4 regions of the Pseudomonas sp. M20 genome follow, and region 2 is predicted to be linked to each of the others. Evidence: riboswitches for the same ligand, from Rfam matches in the RefSeq annotation. Region 2 holds a riboswitch; each other region holds the start of a gene.
The links. A riboswitch is a leader RNA that binds a small molecule or an ion and turns the genes downstream of it on or off. The one in region 2 is predicted to bind cobalamin.
Positions count from the first base shown of each region.

Region 1: it holds a riboswitch for cobalamin, as region 2 does, so the genes downstream of both, cobO (cob(I)yrinic acid a,c-diamide adenosyltransferase) here and cobW (cobalamin biosynthesis protein CobW) in region 2, are expected to answer to the same signal.
Region 3: it holds a riboswitch for cobalamin, as region 2 does, so the genes downstream of both, ACI514_RS13610 (ABC transporter substrate-binding protein) here and cobW (cobalamin biosynthesis protein CobW) in region 2, are expected to answer to the same signal.
Region 4: it holds a riboswitch for cobalamin, as region 2 does, so the genes downstream of both, ACI514_RS12550 (TonB-dependent receptor plug domain-containing protein) here and cobW (cobalamin biosynthesis protein CobW) in region 2, are expected to answer to the same signal.

Region 1 is NZ_CP173611.1:3,820,736-3,828,495, reverse strand. Features, by position in the region: gene ACI514_RS16920 (PQQ-dependent sugar dehydrogenase) at 1-684, opposite strand, end outside; gene ACI514_RS16915 (hypothetical protein) at 751-1,335, opposite strand; cobalamin riboswitch at 1,499-1,724, shown strand; gene cobO (cob(I)yrinic acid a,c-diamide adenosyltransferase) at 1,805-2,416, shown strand; gene ACI514_RS16905 (cobyrinate a,c-diamide synthase) at 2,413-3,762, shown strand; gene bluB (5,6-dimethylbenzimidazole synthase) at 3,810-4,460, shown strand; gene cbiB (adenosylcobinamide-phosphate synthase CbiB) at 4,457-5,365, shown strand; gene cobD (threonine-phosphate decarboxylase CobD) at 5,358-6,350, shown strand; gene ACI514_RS16885 (cobyric acid synthase) at 6,347-7,760, shown strand, end outside.
Region 2 is NZ_CP173611.1:1,811,313-1,819,072, forward strand. Features, by position in the region: cobalamin riboswitch at 936-1,148, shown strand; gene cobW (cobalamin biosynthesis protein CobW) at 1,247-2,320, shown strand; gene cobN (cobaltochelatase subunit CobN) at 2,324-6,172, shown strand; gene ACI514_RS08195 (ATP-binding protein) at 6,411-7,412, shown strand; gene ACI514_RS08200 (VWA domain-containing protein) at 7,415-7,760, shown strand, end outside.
Region 3 is NZ_CP173611.1:3,081,139-3,088,898, reverse strand. Features, by position in the region: gene ACI514_RS13635 (pyridoxal-phosphate dependent enzyme) at 1-675, opposite strand, end outside; gene metE (5-methyltetrahydropteroyltriglutamate--homocysteine S-methyltransferase) at 1,099-3,387, shown strand; gene ACI514_RS13625 (GNAT family N-acetyltransferase) at 3,605-4,111, shown strand; gene ACI514_RS13620 (ABC transporter ATP-binding protein) at 4,095-4,859, opposite strand; gene ACI514_RS13615 (iron ABC transporter permease) at 4,856-5,860, opposite strand; gene ACI514_RS13610 (ABC transporter substrate-binding protein) at 5,869-6,882, opposite strand; cobalamin riboswitch at 7,026-7,220, opposite strand; gene ACI514_RS13605 (Ppx/GppA family phosphatase) at 7,263-7,760, opposite strand, start outside.
Region 4 is NZ_CP173611.1:2,808,974-2,816,733, reverse strand. Features, by position in the region: gene ACI514_RS12585 (PLP-dependent aminotransferase family protein) at 1-97, opposite strand, end outside; gene ACI514_RS12580 (AAA family ATPase) at 124-666, opposite strand; gene ACI514_RS12575 (hemerythrin domain-containing protein) at 808-1,284, opposite strand; gene ACI514_RS12570 (zinc-dependent alcohol dehydrogenase) at 1,600-2,826, shown strand; gene ACI514_RS12565 (PLD nuclease N-terminal domain-containing protein) at 2,889-3,092, opposite strand; gene ACI514_RS12560 (ABC transporter substrate-binding protein) at 3,143-4,069, opposite strand; gene ACI514_RS12555 (ferredoxin) at 4,066-4,425, opposite strand; gene ACI514_RS12550 (TonB-dependent receptor plug domain-containing protein) at 4,425-6,362, opposite strand; cobalamin riboswitch at 6,454-6,660, opposite strand; gene ACI514_RS12545 (saccharopine dehydrogenase family protein) at 6,828-7,760, shown strand, end outside.

The DNA.
Region 1 (7,760 bases), 2.0 Mb from region 2:
GCCGACGTTGCTGTTCGAGCCGACCGTGACGTACAGCTTGCTGCCGTCTTTGCTGGCGATGACGTTTTTGGTCCAGTGATGATTCAGCGTGCCGCCGGGCAAATCGACAACCTTGATTGGTTGCGACTTGATTTCGGTCGCGCCGGGTTCGTAGTTGAAGCGCAGCAAGCGATCGGTGTCAGCGACGTAAAGATCGTTGCCGACCAGCGTCATACCGAACGGCGAGTTGAGGTTCTGCAGGAACACCGTGCGCGTCTCAGCCACGCCATCGTGATCGGCGTCACGCAGCAAGGTGATGCGGTTCGGACTCGGCACGCCCGCGCCAGCCTTGCCCATGACCTTTTTCATCACCCAGCCGCGAATGCCACTGCTGTCATCAGGCTTTGGCGGGGCGTTGGTTTCCGCCACCAGCACATCGCCATTGGGCAAGACATAGAGCCAGCGCGGATGATCGAGGCCTTCGGCGAACGCTGCCACCTGAGTGCCAGCCGCCGCAGTCGGTTTGCCGCCTGCGGGCCAGCCGATTGCCGGGGCGATGTTCACCGTCGGGATCAGGGTCTTGTTCGGTTCGGGGAGTTTCGGTGACGGGCCGGTGCCGTCGGAGACTTGCAGGCTGGAGGTTTCACCGCAGGCGGCGAGTCCTCCGGCGAAGGCGATGACAAAAACGAGCTGGGGCTTGCGCATTGCTGATCTTCCCTATGAATGCATTCCTAATCATAGAGGAGGGCGCAAGCCCGATGGTTCAACTGCTCAGCCGCGAGCTTCCTTGAACAGCACGGCGATGCCCGGGTGATAGTTGCCCGCTTCGCTGCGCAATTTGCGGTAGGCGTAGGGGAAATACCAGGCGACGGCACAGGTGTGTTCCTTTTGCAGATCGTCGACCATGTCCTGCAACTCTTCGGGGCTGGCGCTGTGCTGGGCTTTTTGCGGCGCGACAAACAGGCAGCCGAGCTTGAGGTCGCTGGCATAGCTGATGCGTTTGGCATCGTTGGTGATGTCCAGCAGAGCTTGGGTCAGATTCAGGTTGGTAACCTTTGGCCAGCGTTGCGTGGCCTGAATGAAAGCGCGGTCCTCAGCACCGGCGAGAAACAGATCGGCGCGGGCATTGCGCTCGCCTTCTTCGTTCTGTTTGCGCGTGGCAGTGTCGTTCAAAGTGACCAGCTCGGCCATCCACGCCGCCGCCGAGAGCAATCCGAGATTGGCTTTCTCGTCATGCCAGTAAGGCGTGTCGCTGTCGCCGCGCACGGCGTTGTAACGGTCGATACAGTCAAACCAGCGTTCAAGCACCGGGCGCAGGAATTCCAGGCGCGGGTTGCTGATGATCATGCCTTGCATCGTCATCATCCTTTATTGTTGTAGTGGGCGTTTCGGAAAAAGCATGGCTCTTTGATATCGCTTGTATCAGTGTGGCACAAGATTGGCGTCAGAGAATTGATCGACGGCAGTTATTCGCTCGATGGCCGCCTCTTTAATTGACGCTCCACCCCCAACCCTCTAACCTTCGCGGCTTGTTTCAGGTGCTCTGTGACCTGCGTCGACAGAGTGAAACAGGGAAGCCGGTGAGGGTTGTCTTCGCACGAAGAACCACCACGATCCCGGCGCTGCCCCCGCAACGGTAAATGAGTGAACACTGCGTCGAATGCCACTGCTCAAAGCGGGAAGGCGCGCAGTCAGGCCAACGCCGCTCATGAGCCCGGAGACCGGCCTGATCCATCCAGCGGCATCACGGTGGGCGATGCCAGGCTTTTTGCCGTCTATTCTTGTGCCTGCCCGCCGTTATCCAGCCTCAACGGAGAGCTCCCCCATGACTGATTCCCCCGAGCGCGACGAACGCCATCTGGCGCGTATGCAACGCAAAAAAGCCGTGATCGACGAACGCATCGCCAACTCGCCTGACGAGTGTGGCCTGGTGCTGGTGCTGACCGGCAACGGCAAAGGCAAAAGCAGCTCGGCGTTCGGCATGCTCGCCCGCGCTATGGGCCACGGCATGCAGTGCGGTGTGGTGCAGTTCATCAAGGGCCGCAACAGCACCGGTGAAGAACTGTTTTTCCGCCGCTTCCCCGAGCAAGTTCGCTTCCATGTGATGGGCGAAGGCTTCACTTGGGAAACCCAGGATCGTCAGCGCGACATCGCCGCTGCCGAAGCCGCGTGGGCAGTCTCGCGCGAACTGCTGCGTGATCCGTCGATCGGTCTGGTGGTGCTCGATGAATTGAACATCGCCCTCAAACACGGCTACCTCGATCTCGATCAGGTACTCAGCGATCTGCAGGCGCGTCCGCCGATGCAGCACGTGATCGTCACCGGTCGCGCGGCCAAGCCGGAAATGATCGAAATGGGCGACACGGTCACCGAAATGGGCATGCTCAAACACGCCTTTCAGGCCGGCATCAAAGCGCAGAAAGGCGTCGAACTTTGAATCAACCACGTCACTGCCCGGCGGTGCTCATCGCCGCGCCGGCTTCCGGTCAGGGCAAGACCACCGTCACCGCCGCGCTCGCCCGTTTGCATCGCAATCAGGGGCGCAAAGTGCGCGTGTTCAAATGCGGCCCGGACTTTCTCGACCCGATGATCCTCGAACGCGCCAGCGGTGCGCCGGTGTATCAACTGGACATGTGGATGGTCGGTGAGCAGGAAAGTCGTCGCCTGTTGTGGGACGCCGCTGCCGAGGCGGATCTGATTCTGATCGAAGGCGTGATGGGCCTGTTTGACGGCACGCCGTCCAGCGCCGATCTGGCGCGGCACTTCGGTGTGCCGGTGCTTGGCGTGATTGATGGGACGGCGATGGCGCAGACTTTTGGTGCGTTGGCGCTGGGCCTGGCGAAGTATCAGCCGGATTTGCCATTTGCCGGCGTGCTGGCCAATCGTGTTGGCACTTTGCGCCATGCGCAATTGCTCGAAGGCAGCCTGACTGAAGGTTTGCGCTGGTACGGTGCGTTGTCGCGTGAGACTGGCATCGAATTGCCGAGTCGTCACCTCGGCCTCGTGCAGGCTAGCGAATTGAATGACCTCGATGTGCGTCTCGACGCCGCTGCCGATGCATTGGCCAGCAGTTGCGAGGTAGCGCTGCCACCGGCGGTTGAGTTCGCCGCGCCTGACGTGATAGCTGTCGAGCCGCTGCTGAAGGATGTGCGCATTGCCGTTGCGCGTGATGAGGCGTTTGCCTTCACTTATGGCGCGAGTCTGGATCTGCTGCGTGCGATGGGCGCTGAGTTGAGTTTCTTCTCGCCGATCCGCGATACGCACTTGCCTGAGGCGGATAGCTTGTATCTGCCCGGCGGTTATCCGGAATTGCACCATGTTGCATTGTCGCAGAACACCGCGATGCTTGAGGCGATTCGTGCGCATCATGCGGCGGGGAAACCGTTGCTCGCTGAATGTGGCGGCATGTTGTATTTGCTCGACTCTTTGACGGACGTTGAAGGCACTCGTACCGAACTGGTCGGACTGCTTGAGGGCGATGCGGTGATGCAGAAGCGTCTGGCGGCGTTGGCGTTGCAAGCGGTGGATCTGCCGGAAGGTTCGCTGCGCGGTCACACCTATCATCACTCCCTGACCGCCACCGAACTGACGCCGATTGCCCGTGGCTTGAGCCCGAATGGTGGGCGTGGCGCCGAGGCGGTTTATCGGGAAGGGCGGATGACGGCCTCTTATGTGCACTTCTATTTTCCCTCGAATCCGAATGCGATTGCCGCATTGTTTGCGCCAGACCGTGAGGCCGCCTTCGCGAGCAAGCTCGCTCCCACAGGGGATTGCGTTTCTTGAGCAAGCACCCCGTCCAATGTGGGAGCGAGCTTGCTCGCGAAGAGGCCATGACCGACAACACATTTTCCGAAGCCGAGCGCGAAGCGGTTTATAGAGCCATCGCCGAGCGCCGCGACATGCGCCATTTCACCGGCGGCAGCGTCGAGCCGGAGCTGTTGCGCCGACTTTTGGAAGCCGCCCACCAGGCCCCAAGCGTCGGCCTGATGCAGCCTTGGCGCTTCATTCGCATCAGCGACCGAACTTTACGCGGGCAGATCCAGAACCTCGTCGAAGAAGAACGCATCCGCACCGCCGAAGCCCTCGGCGAGCGCAGCGACGAGTTCATGAAACTCAAGGTCGAGGGTATCCATGAGTGCGCCGAAGTGCTGGTCGCCGCGTTGATGGACGATCGCGAAAAGCACATTTTCGGTCGTCGCACGCTGCCGGAAATGGACATGGCCTCGCTGTCCTGCGCGATCCAGAATCTGTGGCTGGCCTCGCGCGCCGAAGGCCTGGGCATGGGCTGGGTTTCACTATTCGAGCCACAGGCACTCGCTGACCTGTTGAAGTTGCCCGAAGGCGCCAAGCCTCTCGCTGTTTTATGTCTGGGCCCGGTCAAGGAATTCTATCCGGCGCCGATGCTGGTACTCGAAGGGTGGGCGCAGGCGCGTCCGCTCAATGAGTTGCTGTACGAAAATTATTGGGGAGTGAGTCAATGAGTGTGGCGTTGTTGAGTGTCGCCGCGGTGGCGCTGGATGCGCTGCTCGGTGAACCGAAACGCTGGCATCCGCTGGTGGCTTTCGGCAATTTTGCCGGGCGCATCGAGCAACGTTTCAACGCCGGTGGCCGGGGCTGGCGCAGCCACGGCGTCACCGCGTGGGTGATCGCGGTGCTGCCGCTGACCTTGCTCGCCACCGCATTTTCCTGGGCACCGTACGTGGGCTGGGTCGTCGAGATTCTTGCATTGTATTGCGCCCTCGGCATGCGCAGCCTCGGCGAGCATGTGGCGCCGGTGGCCGCTGCTTTGCGCGCAGATGATCAGGAAGAGGCGCGCAAGCGTGTCGGCTATCTGGTCAGCCGCCAGACCGATGAACTCGACAGCACGGCGGTCGCTCGCGCTGCAACTGAGTCGGTGCTGGAAAACGGCAGTGATGCGGTGTTTGCCGCGTTGTTCTGGTTTGTCGTGGCCGGTGCGCCGGGCGTGGTCCTCTATCGCTTGAGCAACACGCTCGATGCGATGTGGGGCTATCGCAACGAACGCTTCGAACGTTTCGGCTGGGCGGCGGCGAAAATCGACGACGTGTTGAACTACATTCCTGCGCGTCTGGTGGCGTTGACCTACGCACTGCTGGGCAAAACCCGACTTGCACTGAAGTGCTGGCGCACCCAGGCGCCGAAGTGGGACAGCCCCAACGCTGGCCCGGTGATGGCGGCTGGCGCCGGTGCGCTGGGCGTGGAATTAGGTGGGCCGGCGATTTACCACGGCGAACTTCACGACCGTCCGCAACTGGGTGAAGGCGTTCCCGCCGATGCAGATTCCATTGACCGTGGCTGGCAATTGGTCCAGCGCGGCGTATGGTTATGGCTGCTGATTCTCTGCGTGGGGGCTGAATTCTATGCTTGAGCACGGTGGCCGGCTGCGCAAGGCTGCACACGATTACGGCATTGCCGAGGCGGACTGGCTCGACCTGTCCAGCGGCCTCGCGCCATGGCCATTTCCGATCCCGGAAATCCCGCTGCGCGCCTGGGCGCGCCTGCCGGAAACCGACGACGGCCTGGAGCAAGCTGCGTGCGATTACTACGGTGCCGCGCAAGTGCTGCCGGTGGCCGGTTCGCAGATGGCCATTCAGTTGCTGCCGCGTTTGCGTCGGGCCGGCAAGGTCGGTGTGTTGTCGCCGTGTTATGCCGAACACGCCGAAGCTTGGCGGCGCAGCGGTTACATCGTGCGCGAAGTGCTGGAGCAGGAAGTCGAATTCTTTCTCGACAGCCTCGACGTGCTGGTGGTGGTCAACCCGAACAACCCGACCGGCCTGAGCCTGACCCCGGCGCGATTGCTCGACTGGCATGCGCGGCTCGCCCGGCGCGGTGGCTGGCTGGTGGTCGATGAAGCTTTCATGGATAACACGCCACAACTGAGTCTGGCGCCGCATGCCCATCAAGTCGGGCTGATCGTGTTGCGTTCGTTCGGCAAGTTTTTCGGTCTGGCCGGGGTGCGTCTGGGCTTTGTCCTGGCCGAGCGCAAGTTGCTCAAGCTGCTCGCCGAACAGGTCGGGCCTTGGGCGGTGAGTGGGCCGACGCGGGTGCTCGGGCAAGCGTGTCTGCAAGACACTGAAGGGCACACACGCCAACGGATTCGCAGTGATGAGGCCAGTGAGCGGCTGGCGGCGCTGCTTGAACGCTACGGCTTCAAGCCGCAGGGCGGCTGCGCGCTGTTCCAGTGGCTGATCACCGAGCATGCCGAAGCGATGCACGGGTTCATGGCCCGTCGCGGCATTCTCCTGCGCATCTTCACTCACAACAGCAGTTTGCGTTTTGGCCTGCCCGCCGACGCGGCTGAAGAGGCGCGTCTCGAACACGCTTTAAGCGCTTTTGCCAAGGATCACGCATGACCACCCTGATGGTGCAGGGCACCACCTCCGATGCCGGTAAAAGCACACTGGTGACGGCGCTGTGCCGCTGGGCGACGCGTCAAGGCGTGGCGGTCGTACCGTTCAAGCCACAGAACATGGCGCTCAACAGCGCCGTGACCGCCGATGGCGGTGAGATCGGCCGCGCGCAAGCGGTGCAGGCGCAAGCAGCGTTTCTTGAACCGCACACCGACATGAATCCGGTGCTGCTCAAGCCCAACAGCGATATCGGCGCGCAAGTGATCATTCATGGCCGCGCGGTAACGTCGATGAATGCCGTGGCGTATCACGACTACAAAGCCATCGCGATGAAAGCGGTGCTCGCGTCCCACGAACGGCTCAGCGCGGCGTATCCGTTGGTGATGGTCGAAGGCGCGGGTTCGCCGGCGGAGATCAATCTGCGCGCGGGCGACATCGCCAACATGGGGTTTGCCGAAGCGGTGGATTGCCCGGTTTTGCTGATTGCCGACATCAATCGTGGCGGGGTTTTCGCGCATCTGGTCGGCACCCTGGAGTTGCTCTCGCCGAGCGAACAGGCGCGGGTGAAGGGCTTCATCATCAACCGTTTTCGCGGTGACATCGCCTTGCTGCAACCGGGCCTCGACTGGCTGGAACAGCGCACCGGCAAACCGGTGGTGGGCGTGTTGCCATATGTGATGGATCTGCACCTTGAGGCCGAGGACGGCATCGATCAGCGCCAGACCGACAAGGCCGAACAAGTGCTGAAAGTGGTGGTGCCGGTGCTGCCACGCATCAGCAACCACACCGATTTCGATCCGCTGCGTTTGCATCCGCAGGTCGATCTGCAATTTGTCGGGCCGGGGCAGGCGATTCCTGCTGCTGACCTGATCATTCTGCCGGGCTCGAAAAGCGTGCGCAGCGATCTGGCTTATCTGCGTGCCAATGGCTGGGATGCGGCGATTTCTCGGCACTTGCGTTACGGCGGCAAAGTGCTGGGGATCTGCGGCGGTCTGCAGATGCTCGGTGAGCAGGTGCATGACCCGCTCGGTCTTGAAGGTGCGCCGGGCACGAGTGCCGGTTTGGGCTTGCTGGCGTTCGAAACCACACTTGAAGCCGAGAAGCAGTTGCGCAATGTGCGTGGACGGCTGGCGCTGGAAGATGCCGACGTCAGCGGCTATGAAATTCATGCCGGCGTGACCAGCGGACCGGCACTGGAAAACGCTGCGGTGTATCTGGATGACGGTCGTTGCGATGGTGCACAGAGTGTTGATGGGCAGGTATTTGGCACCTATCTGCATGGCCTGTTTGAATCGCCGGCGGCGAGTGCGGCGTTGTTGCGCTGGGCCGGGTTGAGCGATGTCCAGGAGGTGGATTACCACGGCTTGCGCGAGCGTGATATCGAGCGTTTGGCGGATCTGGTGGAGAAGCATC
Region 2 (7,760 bases):
TTCCGCCCTTACGGCGGGTCACTTTTTCCAGACGCCGAAAAAGTAACCAAAAAGGCTTGCTCCTGCGTGCGGCCCGCTCGCTGGGGCTCGGGGTTCCTTCGCTCCGGGATCGATCCGGGCGCAGCGCCTACGGTTTGCTTCGCTGCACCTCCTCTCGCTGTGTTTGGCTGCGCCAAACGGTCGCTACGCTCCCACGCCCGGATCAATCCCTCCACTCAGCCTTCCGATGTCGCCCGTGGATCAAGATCAAGAGCAGGCGAGCTGACACTCGGCCTATTGAGTGGTGAGGAGCGGGGCGCGTTCGGCTTTTGATTTGCGTTGTTGCTGCCCCTCACCCCAGCCCTCTCCCGAGGGAGAGGGAGCCGATTGGTAGGTGCTTCAAAATGTGCGTTCCACTCGGTATTCCACGTCGGTGTACCTCTTCCATTCCACGCAATCAGTCCCCTCTCCCTCCGGGAGAGGGCTAGGGTGAGGGGCTTTTGATCTGTTTCAGAATCTGAGTTCGACTCGGTATTTCAAGTCGGCGCATCTCTCCCAAACACCACGATCAGTCCCCTCTCCCTTTGGGAGAGGGCTAGGGTGAGGGGCTTTTGATTTGGCTTGTGATCTTGCTTTGGCTTTGGTTTTTGATCTTTTACCCCTTCGGAAGGCCGAGCGAAGGTGTTCATCCGGGGTTAGGCGCGCAGCGCCGTTCGACGAAGTCGAACACATCGAGAGGAGGTGCAGCGAAGCAAACCGTAGGCGATGCCCCCGGATGGACACCGTAGCGAGGGAACACTGAGCCTCAGCGAAGTGCCGTACGCCGGGGCAAAGCCTTTTGGTTCCTTTTTGGCGTTTGAAAAAGGGACTCGCTGTAAGAGCGAAACCGCCAGCAGCCAAAACCGCAGCAACGGATATGCCCCCAATCCAAACATTGACCCATAAGCAAGCCATGCGTAGCCTTGCGCATTCGAGGTTCTTCGGCCGTTGCCGAAGCTAAGAAGGGAACGCGGTCAATGCCGCGGCTGCCCCCGCAACTGTGAACGGTGATGTTCGCTGCCACGCCACTGCCAGCTCAATCGATGAGCCCGCGGGAAGGCGCAGCCAACGCCAGGCCCAGCGCCTGAACGCCGTCAGCCAGGAGACCTGCCTCGTCACAGATTCTCAATTCAACCGGGCGGGGTGATCCGGTGGCGAACTCTCCGGGCGCGCACGTGCGTTGCCGGTTCTCGTCCCGTATGCCCGCCGCTTGCCAAAGGGCATACCGATGAAAACACTGGCCAAACTCCCCGTCACCATCGTCACCGGCTTCCTCGGCTCGGGCAAGACCACATTGCTGCGGCACATGCTCGACAACGCGCAGGGCCGTCGTATCGCGGTGATCGTCAATGAGTTTGGCGAGTTGGGCATCGACGGTGAAATCCTCAAGCAATGCACCATCGGCTGCACCGAAGAAGAAGCCACCGGCCGCGTTTACGAACTGGCCAACGGCTGCCTGTGCTGCACCGTTCAGGAAGAATTCTTCCCGGTGATGCGCGAACTGGTCGCGCGTCGCGGCGACCTCGACCACATCCTCATCGAAACCTCGGGCCTGGCCCTGCCAAAACCACTGGTGCAAGCGTTCCAGTGGCCGGAAATCCGCAGCGCCTGCACCGTTGACGCGGTGATCACCGTGGTCGACAGCCCGGCCGTAGCCGCTGGCACCTTCGCCGCGTTCCCGGATCAGGTCGACGCCCAGCGCAAACTCGATCCGAATCTCGATCACGAATCGCCGCTGCACGAACTGTTCGCTGACCAACTGGCCAGCGCCGACCTCGTCATTCTCAACAAGGCCGACCAGACCAGTCCGGAAGATCTCGCTCGCGTGCGCGCTGAAGTCGCCGAAGAGCTGCCACCGGCGGTGAAAATCATCGAAGCCAGCAACGGCCGTCTGCCGCTGGACGTGCTGATCGGCCTTGGCGCCGGTTCCGAAGAACACATCGACAGTCGCCACAGCCACCATGATCATCACCACGGTGAAGGCGATGACGACCACGATGACCACGATCACGACGCCTTCGATTCGATCTCCATCGAACTGCCGCAAGCCGATGAAAGCCTGCTGCTCGACGCCCTGACGCAACTGGTGGTCAAGCACGGCATCCTCCGTGTCAAAGGTTTCGCCGCCATCCCGAACAAGCCAATGCGCTTGCTGATTCAAGGCGTCGGCACGCGTTTCGACAAGCACTTCGACCGTCAGTGGGGCGCCGATGAAGCGCGCGTCACGCGTCTGGTGTTGATCGGTCAGGAACTCGACGCCGCCCAACTCGAAGCGCAACTGCGCGCTGCGCTCAGCGTTTAAACCATGCACCTGCTCAGGACTCAGCCCGGCGGATTCGTCTCGGATGACAACATTGCCGACCTTGGACAAACCCCCGCCGAGCTGGTGATCCTGTGCAGCGGCGACTCCAGCCTGGCGCTGCTCGCCGAAGCCGCGCAGCAGTTGCCGGAAGATTATCCGAGCCTGCGTCTGGCCAATCCGATGCAGGTGCAGAATCACGCCTCGGTCGATCTGTACGTCGATGAAGTGCTGCGCCACGCCAAGGTGATTCTGATTTCGCTGCATGGCGGCATTGCCTATTGGCGCTATGGTGTCGAGCGGCTGGTCGAGCTGTCCGAGCGTGGTGTGCAGTTGATTCTGGTACCGGGCGATGACCGTCCCGATCCGGAACTCAGCGACTTGAGCACCGTCAACGCCGAGGAACGCGACCGGCTCTGGCAATTCCTGCGTCAGGGCGGCATGGGCAATGCGCTGGATTTCTTCCGCTGTCTGGCCAGCCGTTGGCTCTCCCGCGATTACGCCTGGGAAGAACCGCAGACCCTGCCGCGCACGGCGATTTACCACCCGAATAAAACCAGCGCCGCACTGAGTGACTGGCAAGCCGAATGGCTGCCGGAAAACCCGGTTGCGGCGGTGCTGTTTTACCGCTCGCATTTGCAAGCGGCGAACACCGCGTTCATCGATGTGTTCTGCCAGCGCTTGCAGGCAGCGGGGTTGAATCCGCTGCCGATCGCCGTGGCCAGTCTGAAAGAACCCGGCTGCCTGGCGGTGGTCGAGGATTGGCTGGATGAAGTCGAGGCGGGGGTGATTCTCAACACCACCGGATTCGCTCAGTCCAGCCCCGAAGCGCCGCATCTGCGGCCGTTTCGCCGCAATATTCCGGTGATCCAGGCGATCTGCGCGCAGGACAACGAGCCCGGCTGGCGCGACAGCGAGCAAGGCCTCGGCCCGCGCGATCTGGCGATGCACATTGCCTTGCCGGAACTCGACGGGCGCATCATCAGCCGGCCGATCAGCTTCAAGGATCTGGCCTGGCGCAGTGAGCGCAGTCAGTCCGATGTGGTCTGCTATCGTGCGCAACCCGAACGCATGGATTTTGTCGCCGAACTGGCGCGGCGCTGGATCGATCTGGCGCGGGTGCCGAATGGCGAAAAACGCATCGCGCTGATCCTCGCCAACTACCCGACCCGTGACGGACGCATCGGCAACGGCGTCGGCCTCGACACGCCGGCGGCGGCGCTGAATATTCTTCGCGCGTTGCAGGCTGAGGGTTATCCGATCACGGCAGAGCTGCCGAATAGCGGCACCGAGTTGATCCAGCAATTGCTCGGCGGCGTCAGCAACGATCTCGACACGATTGACCTGCGGCCCTGCCAGCAAAGCTTGGCGATGGACGCTTACCTGACGATGTTCAACGCGCTGCCCGAGGCCAATCGAACCGCAGTGATCGAGCGCTGGGGCGCGCCGCAAAACGATCCAATGTGCCGCGACGGGCGGATGATGATTGCCGGTCTGCGCTTCGGCCTGACCTTCGTCGGCATTCAACCGGCGCGCGGTTATCAGGTTGACCCGAGTGCGGTCTATCACGACCCGGATCTGGTGCCGCCGCACGCGTATCTGGCGTTCTATTTCTGGCTGCGCAATACCTACGGCGCGCACGGCGTGATCCACGTCGGCAAGCACGGCAACCTTGAATGGCTGCCGGGCAAAGGCGTCGGGCTTTCGGAAAACTGCTGGCCGGATGCGTTGCTCGGGCCGCTGCCGAACATCTATCCGTTTATCGTCAACGACCCGGGCGAGGGCGCCCAGGCCAAGCGGCGCACGCAAGCGGTGATCATCGACCACCTGATGCCGCCGCTGACCCGCGCCGAAACCTACGGCCCGCTGCGCAATCTGGAGCTGCTGGCCGACGAGTATTACGAAGCGCAACTGCTTGATCCGCGCCGTGCCCGCGAGTTGCAACGCGACATTCTGCAACTGGTGCGCGAAACGCAGATCGACCGCGAACTGCAACTCGATGCCGGGCTGGACAGCGATGCTGATGCGGCGATCTGGCTACCGCGTCTCGATACGTATTTGTGTGATTTGAAGGAATCGCAGATTCGCGATGGCTTGCACGTCTTCGGTGAGTCACCGACGGGGCGTTTGCGGATTGATACGTTGCTGGCGTTGCTGCGCATTCCACGCGGAGACGGGAAGGGCGCGCAATCGAGCCTGCTGCGCGCACTGGCCAAAGCATTCGAACTCGGATTCGATCCGCTCGATTGCGCACTAGCCGATCCATGGGCAGGCCCACGCCCCGAGCACCTGCAATCGCAAAGCGACGAAGTCTGGCGCACCGCTGGCGATACCCGCGAACGCCTCGAACTGTTTGCCACTGAACTGATTTTCCAGACGCTGCAATCCCCTTGTAGGAGTGAGCCTGCTCGCGATAGCGGAGTGTCATGCGATACAGATTTGCCTGACACACCGCTATCGCGAGCAGGCTCACTCCTACAGGGACCGCGTTGGGCTGAAGTCGGCGCAATCATCGACCACCTGCGCGAAGTCGTCGCCCCACGCCTGGATGCCTGCGGCCCCGCCGAAATGCGCGGCCTGCTCGACGCCCTCAGCGGCCGATTCGTTCCCGCCGGCCCGAGCGGTGCGCCCAGCCGTGGTCGCCTCGACGTGCTACCGACTGGCCGCAATTTCTATTCCGTGGACGTGCGCAACCTGCCGACCACCACCGCATGGCGCATCGGTTTCCAGTCAGCCACGTTGATTCTTGAGCGACACCTGCAAGATCACGGCGATCACCTGCGCCAGCTCGGTTTGTCGGTCTGGGGCACGGCAACCATGCGCACCGGTGGCGACGATATCGCTCAGGCGATGGCGCTGATGGGCGTGCGGCCGGTGTGGGCTACCGGCAGTCAGCGTGTCGACGATTTCGAGATCCTGCCGCTGAGTCTGCTCGACCGCCCGCGCGTCGATGTCACGCTGCGAGTTTCCGGGTTTTTCCGCGATGCGTTTGCCAACCTGATTCGTCTGTTCGACGCGGCGGTGCAGGCAGTAGCGGCACTGGATGAACCGGACGATCTCAATCCGCTGGCGGCAAAAGTGCGCGCCGAGCGTGAGTCTCTGCTGCAATCGGGTCTTGATGAAGAAACGGCGCGGCGTCAGGCCGGTTGGCGAATCTTCGGGGCCAAGCCCGGTGCCTACGGTGCGGGCGTGCAGGGCGCTATCGACGGGCGTTTGTGGCAGAGCCGCGACGATCTGGCCGAGGTTTATCTGAATTGGGGCGCCTACGCTTACGGCGGTTCCGACGAAGGCACCGCCGCCCGCGAGCAATTCGTTCAGCGTCTGAGTCAAGTGCAAGCGGTGCTGCAGAATCAGGACAATCGCGAGCACGACCTGCTCGATTCCAACGACTATTACCAGTTCCAGGGCGGCATGCTCGCCGCCGTGGAAAGCCTGCGCGGTGAAGCAACGGCCAGTTATCACGGCGATCACAGCCAACCGGATCTGCCGAAGATTCGCACGCTCAAAGAAGAGCTGAACCGGGTGATCCGCTCGCGGGCGGCCAATCCGAAATGGATCGACGGGGTTAAGCGCCACGGCTATAAAGGCGCGTTCGAAATGGCGGCGACGGTTGATAACCTGTTTGCGTTTGACGCCACCACGCAGTTGATCGATGACCACCAGTACGCTTTGCTGGCCGATGCTTATCTGCTGGATCCGGCGACCCGGGAGTTTGTTCGTGAGCATAATCCGCACGCGCTGCGGGATATGACCGAGCGGATGCTTGAGGCGCAGCAGCGGGGGATGTGGCAGGAACCGGGGGCTTATAAAGAGGCGCTGGAGAATCTGCTGCTGGATATTGAGGAAGATATGTAGCGTCCTCAGGAAAGTCACCCCCTCACCCCAGCCCTCTCCCCCAAGGGGGCGAGGGGGAAAGGGAGCCGATTTGTGTGCTGTTCAGAATCGAAGTCAACTCGATAATTCAGGTCGGCGCAACTTGCAAGAACACCCAGATCAGTTCCCTCTCCCTCTGGGAGAGGGCTAGGGTGAGGGCCACCCCAACTGACACACCACAACGCCAAGCACACCCACGACCACGACAGAGAAAACCCAAATGACCGACACCCCACATTTCCCGCTCTCCGCCGTGGTCGGCGCCGATGACCTCAAGCTTGCCCTGTGCCTCACCGCCATCGACCCAAAAATCGGCGGCGTGCTGATCGAAGGCCCGCGCGGCATGGCCAAGTCCACCCTGGCCCGTGGCCTGGCTGATCTGCTCGCCAGTGGTCAATTCGTCACCTTGCCGCTGGGCGCCACCGAAGAACGTCTGGTCGGTACCCTCGACCTTGACGCTGCCCTCAGCGAGGGCCGCGCACAATTCTCACCAGGTGTGCTGGCCAAGGCTGACGGCGGCGTACTCTACGTCGATGAAGTCAATCTGCTGCCCGATCACCTCGTTGATCTGCTGCTCGACGTTGCCGCCAGCGGCACCAATCTGATCGAGCGCGACGGCATTTCCCATCGGCATTCGGCGAGGTTCGTGCTGATCGGCACGATGAACCCGGAAGAGGGCGAGTTGCGTCCGCAACTGCTCGACCGCTTTGGCCTGAACGTCGCCCTCAGTGGCCACACCGCACCGACCGAGCGCGGGCAAATCATTCGTCGGCGTCTGGATTTCGACAGCGATCCGCAAGCGTTCTGCGCACAGTGGGAAGCCGAGCAACAAGCCCTGCGTGTGCGTTGCGAAAATGCTCGCGCTGTCTTGGCCAATATTGCGCTGGACGATGCCGCACTGGCGCAGATCACCGAGCGTTGTTTTGCCGCTGGCGTCGACGGTTTGCGTGCCGATCTGGTCTGGTTGCGCGCGGCTCGCGCCCATGCGGCTTGGCGCGGCGCTGAGGAGATTGGCGAAGAGGATATCGACGCTGTGGCCGAGTTTGCCCTGCGCCATCGTCGGCGTGAGCAAGCGCCATCGAGTCCGCAGCAACCTGCCCAGTCGCCTGCCGAAACCCAGGCCTCGTCGAGCGAAGGGCAGGGCCAGTGGGGCGACCTGCCGGCGCCTGCTCTTGCCACCGGCGCTCGCCGTGAAGTGCCGAGCTGGCCAAAAAAGCCTTAGGCATTCGCCCCCGATCCGACGCGGGGGCGAATGCCAGACCCCGCGCCGGACAGCTGGACAACGGACGCCAAGGCAAGCGCCATAAGGCGCGCAGCGGTACGGTGAATTGGCCGGGTTCGTTACTCAACGGGCGGCCTCGAACGCGCGAAGATCTGCTGTTTCAACTGCGCACGCGCTCACCGCATGAATTGTGGCTGGTGATCGTCGATGCCTCCGCCTCGACCCGCCGCCATCAGGCCTTGAGCGATGCCAAAGGTTTGCTCGCGCAATTGTTCGATGATGCTTACCGGCAACGGGCGCGACTCGCATTGTTGACGGCCAGTGGCTCGGTGCCGAAATGGCAGGTGC
Region 3 (7,760 bases), 1.3 Mb from region 2:
GGGCGTCGGCAGCGAGCCGTCGCGGCTGTATTGCGCCATCACCGAACCGACCGGGTCGGCCAGGACCATTTCCAGATCCGGTTGCACACGCTTGAAGAAGCGACTCAGGCCGGTCAGCGTACCGGCCGAACCGACACCGACGACGATCGCGTCCAGGTCATGTTCGGTCTGCGCCCAGATCTCCGGCGCGGTGCTGCATTCGTGGGCCAGAGGGTTGGCCGGGTTGTTGAACTGGTCGGCGAAAAATGCGCCGGGAATGTCTTTCGCCAAACGGGCGGCGACATCCTGGTAATACTCGGGATGGCCCTTGCCGACGTCGGAGCGGGTGATGTGCACCTCGGCGCCCATGGCCTTCAAGTGCAGGACTTTCTCGGTGGACATTTTGTCCGGCACCACCAGTACCACGCGATAGCCTTTGGCGCGGCCAACCAGTGCCAGGCCCAGGCCGGTGTTGCCGGCGGTGGCTTCGACGATGGTGCCGCCGGGTTGCAGGCGACCATCACGTTCGGCGGCGTCGATCATCGCCAGACCGATGCGGTCCTTGATCGAACCACCGGGGTTCTGCGATTCAAGTTTGAGAAACAGCGTGCAAGGCCCAGTGTCGAAGCGGGTGACTTGCACCAGTGGAGTATTGCCGATCAGCCCAAGTACGGCAGGGCGTGATTCCTTAGACATTTCTTCACCTCTTTGTGGTGTTGATCGCGTTCCAATCGCGGGGAAAAGACTCGCGTGCAACATAGGCTCAGACATCAGCTGTCGCAACCTTTAGTCGGTCGCAAATACAGCCATTTCGATCTAACGATAGATCGAAATCAAAGACCTGCGGGGGTGCTTTCGGGTGCGTTTATACGGAGGCGTCATCGAGTTTTCAAAGGGCGTCTTCATGGCGACGAACAGCTTGAATTACCAAGAAATTTACTGCCGCAAAAACCGTCCAGCCGTCGCCCGCGCGCTCAACTCTGCAATGTCTTCAGTTGACAGGCTGGGATGATTTGATCATGAGGGAAACTCGTGTTGATCAAGATTAAATTGAGTTTGTCTCACTAGCGACCGATGCCGACAATGGCCGCCATCAACAGAACATTGGAGTTGTTTGTTATGGCACTGGCCCATTCCTTTGGATTTCCGCGCATCGGTCGCGACCGCGAACTGAAAAAAGCGCAAGAGGCGTTCTGGAAAGGAGAACTGAACGAGGCAGGCCTGCGTGACGTCGGTCGCGAGTTGCGCAAGGCCCATTGGGACCTGCAGAAAAACGCCGGCATCGAGTTGCTGCCGGTTGGCGATTTCGCCTGGTATGACCAGGTGCTGACGCACTCGCTGATGTTCGGCGTCATCCCCGAGCGCTTCCGTCCGCATGACGGCAAAGCCAATCTGCAGACCTTGTTCGCCATGGCCCGTGGTGTCAGCGACAGCTGCTGTGGCGGTGCACACGCCCAGGAAATGACCAAGTGGTTCGACACCAACTATCACTATCTGGTCCCGGAATTCAGTGCGGATCAACAGTTCCAGTTGGGCTGGGAGCAGTTGTTCGAAGAAGTCGAAGAAGCCCGTGCACTGGGCCATAACGTCAAACCGGTGATCATCGGCCCGCTGACGTATCTGTGGCTGGGCAAGGCCAAAGGCGCCGAATTCGACAAGCTCGAACTGCTTGATCGTCTGCTGCCACTGTACGGGCAGATCTTCGCGCGTCTTGCCGCCCAAGGCGTCGAGTGGGTGCAGATCGACGAGCCGATTCTGGTGCTCGACCTGCCGCAGGAATGGAAGAACGCTTTCGAGCGGGCCTACAACCAGATTCAGCGGGATCCGCTGAAGAAGCTGCTGGCGACTTACTTCGGGGGCCTGGAAGAAAACCTCGGCCTGGCCGCCAACCTGCCGGTCGACGGTTTGCACATCGATCTGGTGCGCGCACCAGAGCAATACCCGACCATTCTTGATCGTCTGCCGGCCTATAAAGTGTTGTCCTTGGGCGTGGTCAATGGCCGTAACGTCTGGCGCTGCGATCTGGAAAATGCCCTGGCAACGTTGCAGCATGCCCATGAACGTTTGGGTGATCGCTTGTGGGTGGCGCCGTCCTGTTCGTTGCTGCACAGCCCGGTGGATCTGGGCCGTGAAGACAAGCTCGATGCCGAGTTGAAAAGCTGGCTGGCCTTTGCCGTACAGAAGTGCGAAGAAGTGGCGGTGCTGGCCCAAGCCGTCAACCAACCGGAAGCGCCGAATGTGCTGCGTGCCCTGACCGAAAGCCGTTCGGTGCAGGCCGCCCGCGCGGCGTCGCCACGTATTCACAAGCCTGCCGTTCAGGCTCGGGTTACCGCTATCACGGCCAAGGACAGTCAGCGTCAGTCGCTGTTCGCCCAGCGCATTGCCAAACAGCGCGCTGGCCTGGACCTGCCGCTGTTCCCGACCACGACGATCGGTTCGTTCCCGCAAACCGCGTCGATCCGCCTCGCTCGTCAGTCGTTCAAACAGGGCAAGCTGACCAAAGCCGAATACACCGAAGCCATGCACAGCGAGATCCGTCACGCAGTGGAAATCCAGGAGCGTCTGGGCCTCGATGTGCTGGTGCACGGTGAAGCCGAGCGCAATGACATGGTCGAATACTTCGCCGAGCAGCTCGACGGTTATGTGTTTACCCGTTTTGGCTGGGTACAAAGTTACGGTTCGCGTTGCGTTAAACCGGCGGCGATCTTCGGTGACCTCAGCCGCCCGAAAGCCATGACTGTCGAGTGGATCCGCTACGCCCAAGGCCTGACCGACAAAGTCATGAAAGGCATGCTGACCGGCCCGGTGACCATGCTGATGTGGTCGTTCCCGCGTGAAGACGTGAGCCGCGAAGTGCAGGCCCGACAACTGGCCTTGGCGATCCGCGATGAAGTGGTCGATCTGGAGGCCGCCGGCATCAAGATCGTGCAGATCGACGAAGCGGCCTTCCGTGAGGGGCTGCCGTTGCGTCAGGCGCAGTGGCAGCAGTATCTGGACTGGGCGACGGAAGTGTTCCGCCTGTGCGCCTCGGGCGTGCGCGACGAAACGCAGATCCACACGCACATGTGCTACAGCGAGTTCAACGATGTGATCGAATCCATCGCGGCGATGGATGCCGACGTGATCACCATCGAGACTTCGCGCTCGGACATGGAATTGCTGGAGGCGTTCGAAGCCTTCGCTTACCCGAACGACATCGGCCCGGGCGTCTACGACATCCACTCGCCACGCATTCCGGACGCTTCGGAAATGGCTAATCTGCTGCGCAAGGCTGCCAAGCGGATTCCGGCTGAGCGCCTATGGGTCAACCCGGATTGCGGTTTGAAAACCCGTGGCTGGCCGGAGACGGAAGCGGCGCTGGTGCACATGGTTACTGCCGCCCGGCAATTGCGTAAAGAGTTGGCCTGACACCTTAACCACCTGAATAAACACAACCCCTTGTAGGAGTGAGCCTGCTCGCGATAGCGGTGTGTCAGTCAACTCATCGGTGACTGACACACCGCTATCGCGAGCAGGCTCACTCCTACAGGGGTTGTGTATGTATTTTCAGAAACGGGAATTCTCATGGCATCGCCGAAAAGCTGTTGCTACTGTAGTCAGCCGCAGTTCAGGTATTTGCCGCTAAATGAGTGATCAACCCGTTATCCAGACTGTGTCCGACGCAGACATTCCTGAAGTTCTGGATTTTGTTCTAAAGGCCCGTGCCGAGCTTTTTCCCAAGCTCAGCGCGACCGGTATGCCTGACGATCTGGCGCGTTTTGCCGAGGTTTATCTGCGTGGGGCAGGGCGCTTTCTGATTGCTCGCCATGAAGGGCACATCGTCGCGTCCATCGGCTATCTCCCTTACGACCGGCGCTTCCCGCACTTGCCCTATCCGGACCTTGAAGTGGTGGAAATCGTCCGTCTGTTTGTCCTGCCATCGCAGCGCCGCTCAGGGCTGGCCGGTGCGATATATCGATCACTCAAAGACCTGGCACTCGCCGACGGAGTCGAGGTGATCTACCTGCACACCCATCCGTTTCTGCCGGGGGCCATCGAGTTCTGGCAGCGGCAGGGCTTCGAGATAATCGATGTCGACGCTGACCCGGTCTGGCAAACAACCCACATGCACAACGTCATGAGTGAAATCTGAGAATCTGCGCCCCATCAAACGGGTCCGTCAGATAATGCGCCCTGACCCCGAAAGTCTCGTGTAACCGCTGTGGTGTCAGCACCTCCAACGGTTCGCCCAGCGCCACCAGTCGCCCGCGCTCCAGCACCGCCAGACGATCACATTTCAACGCCTGATTAAGGTCATGCAATGCGATCAGCGTGGTCACCGGCAACGCTTGCACCACATTGAGGATGGTCAGTTGATGCTGAATGTCGAGGTGGTTGGCTGGCTCATCCAACAATAGAATTTGCGGTCGCTGCGCCAATGCCCGAGCAATGTGCACCCGCTGCCGCTCGCCGCCGGACAGACTGCGCCAGAGACGCGTGCGCAGGTGCATGGCGTCAACGTCGTTCAGCGCCTGCTGAACAATCGCGTCGTCCGCCGCCGACCATGGTTGCAGCGCCGACAGCCAAGGCGTGCGCCCCAACGCCACCGCATCGAACACGCGAATGCCGTCGTCGGTGTCGGCCTGTTGTTCGACCACCGCAAGCTTTTGCGCAATGCTGCGCCGGGCCATTTTGCCCAAGCGCTGACCTTCGAGCAGGACCTCGCCAGCGCTCGGTTCGCGCAGCCCGGCCAGCAGTTTAAGCAGGGTGGATTTGCCGGATCCATTCGGCCCGACGATGCCCAGGGTTTCGCCACGCTGAACCTCAAGGCTGACACCGTTGAGCAACTCGGCGCCGCGCACTTTGAAGCTCAGACCAGAACAACTCAAAACACTGCTCATCGCGCCGATCTCCGACCCACCAGAATCAGGGCAAACACCGGCGCGCCGACCAGCGCGGTAATCACCCCGACCGGAATCACCTGGCCCTTGATCAAGGTGCGCGACAACACATCGGCAGCAATCAGAAACACCGCGCCGCCCAACGCACTGGCCGGCAGCAAACGTGCATGCCCGGTGCCGAGCAACAGCCGTGCGGCGTGGGGAATCACCAACCCGACAAAACCGATCGAACCGACAATCGACACCATCACCGCCGTCACCAGCGCCGCGCAGCCAATCAACAAAATCTGCACACGTCGCACCGGAATGCCGAGGGATGCCGCCGAATCCGCACCAAAGGTAAACGCATCCAGCGCGCGACGATGCCACAGGCACACGACCAAACCGAACACGGCCACCGGCACCGCCAGCCATACCGACGGCCAGCGCACGCCGCCAAGATTGCCCAGCAGCCAGAACATGATCCCGCGTGCCTGCTCGGAACTGGCCGAGCGGGTGATCAGAAACGCCGTGAGCGCGTTGAACAGCTGCGAGCCGGCGATCCCGGCAAGAATGATCTGCCCGGTGCCGCTGGCCGAACCGCTGACCCGCGCCAGCAGAATCACCAACACGAACGCCGTGACCGCGCCGGCGAAGGCACCGACTGACAGCGAGATCATCCCGGCGCCAACACCGAGCAGCGCCACCATCACCGCTCCGGTCGAGGCGCCGGCAGAAATCCCCAGCAGATACGGATCGGCCAACGGGTTGCGCAACAGCGACTGCAAAATCACCCCGCACGTCGCCAGACCGGCACCGCACGCGGCCGCGACCAGTGCGCGGGTCAGGCGGTAGTTCCAGACGATGCCTTCATCGATAGGATCCAGCGCGTACCCGGCGCCGCACAATTTGTTCGCCAGTACTTGCATCACCACGCTAGGTTCAATCGACGTCTCACCAATGGCCACGCCAGCAACCACTGCAATCAACAGCGTCGCCAGGGCCAGTAACGTGCGGATCAGGCTGGCACTCATTGCGACAGGTCATAGCCGTTGATGGCCGTGGCCAGTTGCTCGATGCCGTCGAACATGCGCAGGCTCGCCTGCATGGCCATGGCGTCGAGAATGATGATGCGGTTGTGTTTCACCGCGTCCATGTTGCGTGTCACCGGGTCGCTGCGCAGGAAGGCGAGTTTCTTTTCATAGTCGTCAGCGGGGAAGCGCCGACGGTCCATGCGCGCGATGACGAGGAAGGTCGGATTGGCTTTGGCGATGGTTTCCCAGCCGACCGTTGGCCACTCTTCATCGGACGCCACCACGTTACGCACGCCGAGGGTGCTGAGCATGAAATCGGGAACGCCTTTGTGCCCGGCCACGAACGGCTCGATGTCCATTTGTGCACTGGAAAACCAGACCAGCGCGCTGGCGTCCTTCAGCTGTTTGCCTTGGGCGGTGGCAATCGATTTGGCGAGGCTGGCCTTGAGCTCGTCGTTAAGTTGCTGGCCATGCTCCTGAACATCGAAGATCTGCGCCAGTTGGCTCACGCTTTTGTAAATCGTCTCGATGCGAAACGGCGCCAGTCGCGTGCCATCGGCGCCGACGAGGTTGTCCTTGGCCTCACAATCGGAGGGCAGCAGGTAGGTCGGAATCTTAAGTTCATGAAACTGCTCGCGGGTGCCCACCGCACCTTGTGGGCCGACCATCCACTCCAGTTCAACGGCAACCAGTTCCGGGCGCTTGCCGATCACCGATTCGAAACTCGGCTCGTTGTCGGCCAGGCGCTGGATCTTGTCGTCCTGCGCTTTGTACTTGGCCAGCACATTGTTGAACCACAGTGAGGTGCCGACGACTTTATCGCTCAGGCCCATGGCGTAGAGCATTTCCGTGCCGGCCTGGCCGATGGTCACGGTGCGCATCGGTGCGTGCTGGAAGGTCAGGGTGCTGCCGCAGTTGTCGATCGTCAGTGGATAGGCCGTCGGGGCCGCCTGCGCCATGGCGCAAAGGCTCAGGCCGGTAATGAGGGTGGCGATGCGGGGCAGCAGCATGGGGCAGTCTCCGAGGGAACCGTACGGGGAGCGGGAGAGTACGGATCGGAAACACATCTTCGAACGCAGTCAGGGCAACCGCGCAAGGCCGGGCAGCAAACAAAGACGCGCACGGCACGATGTCCTTCCCGGACACCCCGCCGGTTAGTAGTCACTGTGCCGGCAGGTCTCCTGACTGATGCGTCATCGCCTGGCTCCGGCCTTCCCGGGGTTCACCCAGTGGCAGTCGTGGAGCAGGCTCGGCACCTACAGTTGCGGGGGCAGTTCCGATCAATGCTGTGCAAGCACCTCGGATTCCCTGTTAGTCCCGTTCGGGAACCAGCGGCGGCATGTTAGTCGATCGAGCCGCTGAAGGGGAGACGAATCTGTCGTGGCGCGGATTAGTGCTGGCTCATCAAACCGTGCAATACGCCCAAACGCAGACCCGGTTCGGAGGGCACCATCTGCGCGATGCCGAACACTTTGAACGCCGCCAGCATCAGCACCAGACCACCGGGCAGAATGCTCTGGCGGTGCGCTTGCAGACCGGTCAGTTTCAGTTGCTGGACGTTGTTCACTTTCAACAGCAGCAGCGACAGGCGTAGTAGCCCGCCGTAGGTGATGCCGTCCTGGCCGAAGTCATTCAGGTGGTTGGCCTTGAGCACTTTGGCGAGCATGCGCGCAGTGCCGGAAGAGCCGATGGTTTGCTGCCAACCCTGAGCACGGTAACGCCGGGCAACTTTTTCAAACTGCAGGATGGCGAAGCGTTCGGCTTCCTGCAGCGCGCCGGCGGACACATCGCCGCCGCGAAAAAAGCGCGTGCTCAAGGTGCCGCTGCCGATGGCGATGCTTTCGGTGAGCAACGGTTGCGCACCCTGACCGAGGATCAGCTCTGTGGA
Region 4 (7,760 bases), 1.0 Mb from region 2:
GTTTCTGTTCAGTCGTGCCACTTGAGGCCTCTATCAATCCGACGAGGTAGTGGTAGACATCCTGATAGGCAAATGACACGTCCTTGCGTAACGTCAATGCTGCGCTCCTTGAATGTCAGTGTGTCAGCGTCGGGTGCATTGAGGTTTTCGCACATCGGCCAGTTCAGCCAGAAACGCTGAAATCTGCTGGGGGCCGCGCACGTGAATGACCGGGATCTGCGGTCCGACGGTAGCACGTATTGCTTCAATGCTCGGGCGATTGATACGGTCAAAATTCCACACGTATTTCAGGAAATGCAGAAAGGCTCGGTTCAGACGCTCGGTGCAGCCCAACGGCAAATCAGCGCGTGGGCGATTCAGTGCGCTGCGCAGAATGACCCGCTTGATGCAGGTCAACCGTGGCGTATCCAGCCAGATAACCAGCTCGGCACGGGGCAGGCGCAGATCGAGGGTTTGCCGCGAATAATTGCCTTCGCAGATCCAGGCGTCGCCCGCCACGGCTTGGCGAACCCGTTCGCGGAACACTTCATTGTCCGGCTCTACCCAGTCCGGTTCCCAGAACAGCGGGTCGAGGTGAATCACTGGCAGACCCAGGCGCCTGCCCATCTCGCGAGCAAGGGTGGATTTGCCGCTGCCCGAGTTGCCCAGAATGACGATGCGTTGCATGTGCAAATCCCTTGCTGCAAAAAGTCGCCAAGTCTAAATCAAGCGCCTTCGCAATTCTGAAAAAAACGCTCTGGGCGGTGGGGGCCGAGTGGCAACCGGAAAAAAGCCCGGCGAAAGCCGGGCTCGTCAGCTTTCAACGGGTTAAGCAGCCATGTTTCCGGCGGCCATTTCCTTTTTGCAACTGGCCTTCATGGCCTCCATCTGCGCACCCAGTTCTTCAAGTTTTTCCTTGCCCAAGAGCTTTTTCGCCTGAGGAAACATTTCCGTTTCTTCCTCTTCGATATGGTGTTCAAGCAGTTCCTTGACCACTTTCACCCGACCGGAAAACTCCGGTGTGCCGGGGTCGGTCAGCTTCAGATCGGGCAGCACCAGTGAGTCGACGGTGCGGTGTTCTTCCTTGGCCTCGAAATACATGACGTCCTGTTCCTTGCTGCCGGCGGCCTTGAAGGCGGGGTAGAGGATTTCCTCTTCGAGTCGGGTATGGATGGAAATTTCCATTTCCAGCTTGCCCAGCAGCTCGACACGTTTTTTCAGCGCGCGCTCGGTCGAGTCGCTCAGTTGGCTCAGGATATCTTTGACTTTGGCATGATCGGCTTTGAGAAGGTCGATGGCGTTCATGGGATTGCCTCTGCTGTCACGGAGTGGACACAGGCCGTTTTCTCACGGATCTGTGAATGCCCTGACTCAACCGCATTTGCCGTGCCAGTTCGTGGCAAATGTTCAAGCGCTATGGATCAAGGGCTTGCGCGGTCAGAGGCAAAAAGCCTTCGTGCAGCCTGCATGAAGCGGGGAGCGCAGGCATTGCAGATCACCGCTTCGCAGCAATTCATGGCCCGCTGATCCGAATGTGCGAAAGCCTTCTGAACTCGTTTTGGCGTTGCCCTGCCGTATGGAAACAGCAGCCATTTCACTCAAATGATCGAGGAACTCACCATGCGAGCAATGACCTATCACGGCGCCCATGACGTCAGAGTCGAAAACGTGCCGGACCCGAAACTGGAAGCCGCCGACGACATCATTCTGCGGGTGACGGCCACGGCGATTTGCGGCTCGGATCTGCACCTGTATCGGGGCAAGATCCCGACGGTCGAGCATGGCGATATCTTCGGCCATGAGTTCATGGGCATCGTCGAGGAAACCGGTTCGGCGGTGACCGCAGTGCAGCGCGGTGACCGGGTGGTGATTCCGTTCGTGATTGCCTGCGGCGACTGTTTTTTCTGTCAGCAGGAACTGTATGCCGCGTGCGAAACCACCAATACCGGCCCCGGCTCGGCAATGAACAAGAAAATCATCCCGCCACCCGCCGCGCTGTTTGGCTATAGCCGTCTGTACGGTGGAATCCCTGGAGGCCAAGCGGAACTGGTGCGGGTGCCGAAGGCCAATATGGGGCCGTTCAAAGTGCCGGGGACACTCTCGGACGAGAAGGTGTTGTTCCTTTCGGACATTCTGCCAACCGCCTGGCAAGCCGTGACCAATACTGGCATCGGTCAGGGTTCAAGCATTGCGATTTATGGTGCCGGACCGGTTGGCCTGCTCAGCGCGGCATGCGCGAAGATGCTCGGCGCCGAGCGCATTTTCATGGTCGATCACCACCCATATCGGCTTGACTACGCGCAACGCACCTACGGCGTGATACCGATCAACTTCGATGACGACGATGACCCGGCAGATACCATCATTCGCCAGACTCCGGGCAGTCGTGGCGTCGATGCAGTAATTGATGCCGTAGGGTTTGAAGCCAAGGGCAGCACCACCGAAACGATCCTCGCCACCCTCAAGCTAGAAGGCAGCAGCGGCAAAGCGTTGCGCCAGTGCATTGCTGCCGTGCGTCGAGGTGGGGTAGTGAGCGTGCCGGGCGTGTATTCGGGCTTCATCCACGGCTTTCTGTTTGGCGATGCCTTCGACAAAGGACTAACGTTCAAAATGGGCCAGACCCATGTGCAGCGCTACTTGCCCGAGTTGCTCGGCTACATCGAAACCGGCGCATTGCAACCCGAAGCGATCATCACTCATCGACTGTCCCTTGAGCAGGCCGCCGAGGGTTACAAGATCTTTGACAAGAAAGAGGAAAACTGCCGCAAGGTCATTCTGACCCCCGGCAGCAGTGAAGTGCCGCTGGCGCAGATGGAGGAGATGCCGCCGCTGGTGCCCGCCAGTTAAATCGAGCTTGAACAGCGGGGCGCTGCCGGTGGCAAGCCCCGCACGACAGCGAATGAATCAGGTTACGACGACGCGTTATGACTGACATGCTTGGGCCCCGCCAACGCCCAGGCAATCAAGCCGAACAGCGGCACAAACACGATCAGCACAATCCATACACCTTTGTTGCTCGATTTCCCCTCACTCTTGCGCACCCGATTGATGGCCCAGAGTTCGATTAGCAGAAGAACTGCCGCCAGTACGATCCACACGGTTTCGATTTGCATTGGCTACCTCCTGATGGTCTGTTCGTTAGGTGGCGTGCGGTGCGACGGGTTCATTTATTTTTCTTCAGTGCATTGAGCTGCCGCGCCAGTTGCAAGGCTACGCGGCCGCTGTTGAAAGTCGGCAGCAGGTGGGTGAAAGGGATCTCGATGATGCGGTTCTCGCGCACCGCGCGCAGTTGCGACAACACCGGGTCGTGGGTCAGCAGATAGCGTTTGCGCCTGGCGGGCGACCATTCGGCGTCGGCCAGCAGGATTACGTCCGGGTCGCTGGCCAGCAGGGTTTCGCTGTTGACGGTGACTCGATAGAGGTTGATGTCGGCGAGCACATTGCGTGCCCCTACGGCGGCCAGTAGCGGGGTGACAAACCCGCGTTGACCTTCGCTGTCGAGGCCTTTGACTTCGCTGTCGAGATAGAACACGGACAACGGTTTACCGGCACCGGCCAAGGCTCGGGCGCTGGCAAGGTCCTTTTCCATGGAGTCGATCAACGCTTGGGCTTTTTGCGGCTGGTGCAGCAGCTTGCCCAGCGTCAGCAGGTCATGGCGTACATGCGCGAAATAGTCCAGCGAGTGCCCGTTGCAGGCAGATTCCAGCAGATACGAACCCACGCCATTGCGCGCCAGTCCCGAGCGTGAGGTCACCCCGTCGCCGAACGCCGTGGCAAAACCGCCGATCACCAGATCCGGCTTCGCAGCGTAAAGCACTTCGCTGGCCGGGTACTGCCGCGCGATTACCGGCACGCCGAAATAATCGGCTTGCCGCTGACCGGCATCGTTGTCATCCAGATAGGCGACCCCGACCAACGATGACCCCGCGCCCAACGCCAACACAATGTCGGCCGCATGCTGGTTGAGCGCAACAATTCGCGAGGGTGGTGTTGTCGCAAAGTGCCAGTCCTCGCCGCAATTGCTGAAACTGTCGGCGAGCACTGGCGTTGAGCAGAGCAGGGCGCCAAGCGCCAACATAATCGATCTCATCCCCGCGCCTTGATCAGCAAATCCGCGACAATTTCCCCGCCCACCAGATGCCCCTCGACCAATCGCTGCACATCTTCATGGCTGTGCACGCCATACCAGCAGCGTTCCGGGTACACCGTCACAATCGGCCCCAGATTGCACGGAAACTGGCAGTGCGTGCGGGTCAGCAAGACGCCGCCTGGCGTCTCGATGCGATCGTGCGCCAGCAAATGCCGACGCAGGGTTTTCCATAACTGCAAGGCGCCGCGCTGGGTGCAGCGCGGGCCGGTGCAGAGGAACACATGGCGCGCATGCTCGGGCACGTGCGACCAGTCCGGGTGCGTGTCGACGCCGTCGACGGTTGTGATTTCACTCATCAGAAGCGGTACGTGTAGCGCACTTCGGTGGTGAACGGCCGGCCGAGGTTATCGACGTTGCTCGAACGGCTGGTGACGTAATCACGGCCGAACAGGTTCTCTACCAGCACGCTTACGCGGTGTTGGTGGACGTTGTCGAGGTAGCGATAAGCGTCGGCGTCGACCACTGAATAGTTGCCGTATTCGACTTGCTTCGAGCTTTTGATGTCGCGAATGTAGCGCATCGCAGCGCCGGCACCCCACAGGCGGTTTTCCGATTCATAACCCACCCGCGAGCGGGCGAAAAAGCTTGGAATGTCGTTGATCGTCACACCGGTGCGCGACTCGGTGAGGTTGCGCGTCATGTCCGCTTGCAGGCTCCACTGATCGTTGAGCGCCAGTTTGGCGTCGGCCTCGAAACCGCGCATCTGGATCGTGCCTTCACCGTTGACCCACTGAATGCCGTCGAGGGTGATCAAGTCGTCGATCTTGCGTTTGAACAGGGTCACGCTGGCGCTGAATTCGCGATCGAGCAAGAAGCCTTTGTAGTCGACACCGAGTTCAACGTTGCGGCTTTTTTCCGGTTTGAGATTACGGTTGCCGATCTCGTCGCCCGGTTCGTTGACGAACAGTTGCTCGGCGTTCGGCAGTTTGTAAGCGCTGCCGTACTGACCGCGCACCGACCAGTTGTCATTCAGGTCATACAGCGAAGTGAGCATGCCGACCGTGGCACTGTCGCCGCCGCTCATGGCTTCATGACGCACGCCGATGCTCGGGTGCCAGTCGGGCAGGGCGTCGATCTGCGGGCGCAATTGCGTGTAGAACGCATGGGCTTCAGCCTTGTCGTTGTCGATGATCAGCACATCGTCCTGGCCCTTGAACCACTGGTTGTCGGTGCCGAACACCAGCACATGGCCGCCGGGCAGTTCAGCCTTGCCTTCGGCCTGCACACCCCAATCGGTGAAGCCCCAATAGTCGTTGTGGTTAATGACTTTGGTGCCACCGCCGACGACGTTGTTGACCCGCGTGTAGCGCGTGTCCCAGTCGTTGATATGCCCTTTGACAAAGTAGCTCAGGCGCTCATTGATGGTCTGCTCGAAGGTCGCCGTGGCGATCTGTTGCACGCGGTCGTTGGTGGTGTTGTGGTTGTCGACCGGGCGGGCGAAGTCGAGGTTGGCGTCGGCGTATTGGTAGAACAGTTCCAGCCGCGCATCCTCGCCGAACGACTGAATGGCCTTGCCGCCAAACGTGGTGACTTCGTAGGCGCGGCGCTTCTCGCTGATGTTTTTCATGTCGCGGTTGCGATAGGGCTGGTAACCGTCGGAAACGTTGTGGCTGACATACGCCAGCAGACCGAGATCGCCGAAACCGTTCGTGAAGATGTTCTCGACGCGCGCGTCTTCGGTGGTGCCGCCGAAACTGTCGGCGCCCAGATTCACTTCGCCAGAGGTTTTGCGCGATTGCGGGCTGCGGGTGACGATGTTGATCACGCCGGAAACGGCCTGAGTGCCGAACAACAGACTCTGGCCACCCTTGAGCACTTCGATGCGCTCGATAGCGTTGGCCGGCAGGGTGTCCAGATAGAGGCCGCCGTACAGGCGATTGTTCAATCGAACGCCGTCGAGCAGGATCAGCGTGTCGTCGTTGCGCCCGCCGAGCAGCGAATAGGTGCCGTAGTCGAACGGGCCGTTTTTCGGCGCTACGTACAAGCCGGGAATGAACATCTGCATGACGCGGCTGACATCGGCGCTGGGGCCGGCGCGTTCGATCTGCTCGCGGCTGACGATCTCGACCTTGCTGCCGAACTTCGCCATCTCGGCGACAGTGGTGGACTCCACCGACGGTGCAGAAACGATTTGCTGATTGAGTTCCAGCGGCGCGTCGTCGGCCAGCAGCAGTGGGCTGAACAGGCAGCCGCACAAAAGGGTTGGAGCAGAAGTGTTGAAAGGTCGAATCATTGTCTTCTCGAAAAGGATCTTCGCAGAAGAGCATGCAAGAGAAGGCATCGCGCACAGCCAATACCGGCCCATGCCCGCCCACCGCAGGATTTTGCCAAACGAAATTCCAGGCCGGTCTCCGGGCTCGCGCGTATCGAGGCTTTCACCTTCCCATGGCCGTCTGGCCACAGTGGTGTATCGAAAGCATCACGCGCATACCGTTGCGGGGGCAGCACCGGACTGGTTCGAAAAGAACGTACCGGTTTCCCGTTTCACCCCATGCACGGCGGCATGGGACACCTGAAACTGGCCGGCATCTGAACATTCGACAGACCGTTCGTCAACTTGCCGATGAGTGCTCCTCAATCTGGATCTGCCAGTACCACCTATGGACGCCTGAGCGATCGCTTTGATCTGAATGGCTTGCCGACGTTCGGCCCTATATCCTGCACGCCTGTGTGATGGAATGACTTAGGGAAGAATTGCATGCCGTTCAGGGTGATGGTGGTCGGTGGTTACGGAAATTTCGGCAGCATCGTGTGCCGGCATCTGGCGTTGATGCCGCAGATCGGCCTGGTACTCTCCGGCCGTGATCCGCAAAAATTGCAGCGCAAAGTCGATGAACTGAATGGTCAATCGGGCAATGTCTGCGAAGGCTGGTGCGGCGATGCCATGGGCGCCGATTTCAAAGACGCATTGCGGGCGCTGAACATTCAGTTGGTCGTCCACACCGGCGGGCCGTTTCAGGGGCAATCCTATGCCGTCGCCGAGAGCTGCATCGACGCGGGCGTGAACTACTGCGATCTGGCCGACTGCCGAACTTTCGTCAATGGCATCGACGTGCTCGATGCGCGGGCGAAACTGGCCGGCGTGGCGATTCTCAGCGGTTGCAGTTCGGTCCCAACGCTGTCGTCGGCAATCATCGATGAACAGCGCCAGCGCTTTTCCCGCATCGACTCGATCGAACACGGCATTTCCTCATCGGCGAAAATGCCGGGGCTGTCGACCATCGAAGGCGTACTCGCCTATGCCGGCAAGCCGATCAAACAGCTGAAGAACGGCAAGGTGCATGAAGTGTCCGGCTGGCTGGACCTGACCTTGCGCAAAATGCCGCAGATGGGCACCCGGCTGCTGGCCAACGTCGATGTCCCGGACATGGACATCTTCGCCAGCCGTTATGGCGCGCAGACCCTGAAGTTCAAGGCCGGCGCCGGGCTGAAACTCGGCGGCATCGCCAACGGCTTGCTGGCGCAGGCTCTCAAGGTGGGGCTGGTGCGCGACCATGCGCTGTGGGCCGGCAGACTGCATCGACTGGGCCTGCGCTTCGAGCGTTTCGGCGATGGCAAAAGCGCGATGTACATCGACGTTCGGGGCCTTGGGTTTGACGGCAAACCGCTGTCGATGACCGCGCAACTCACC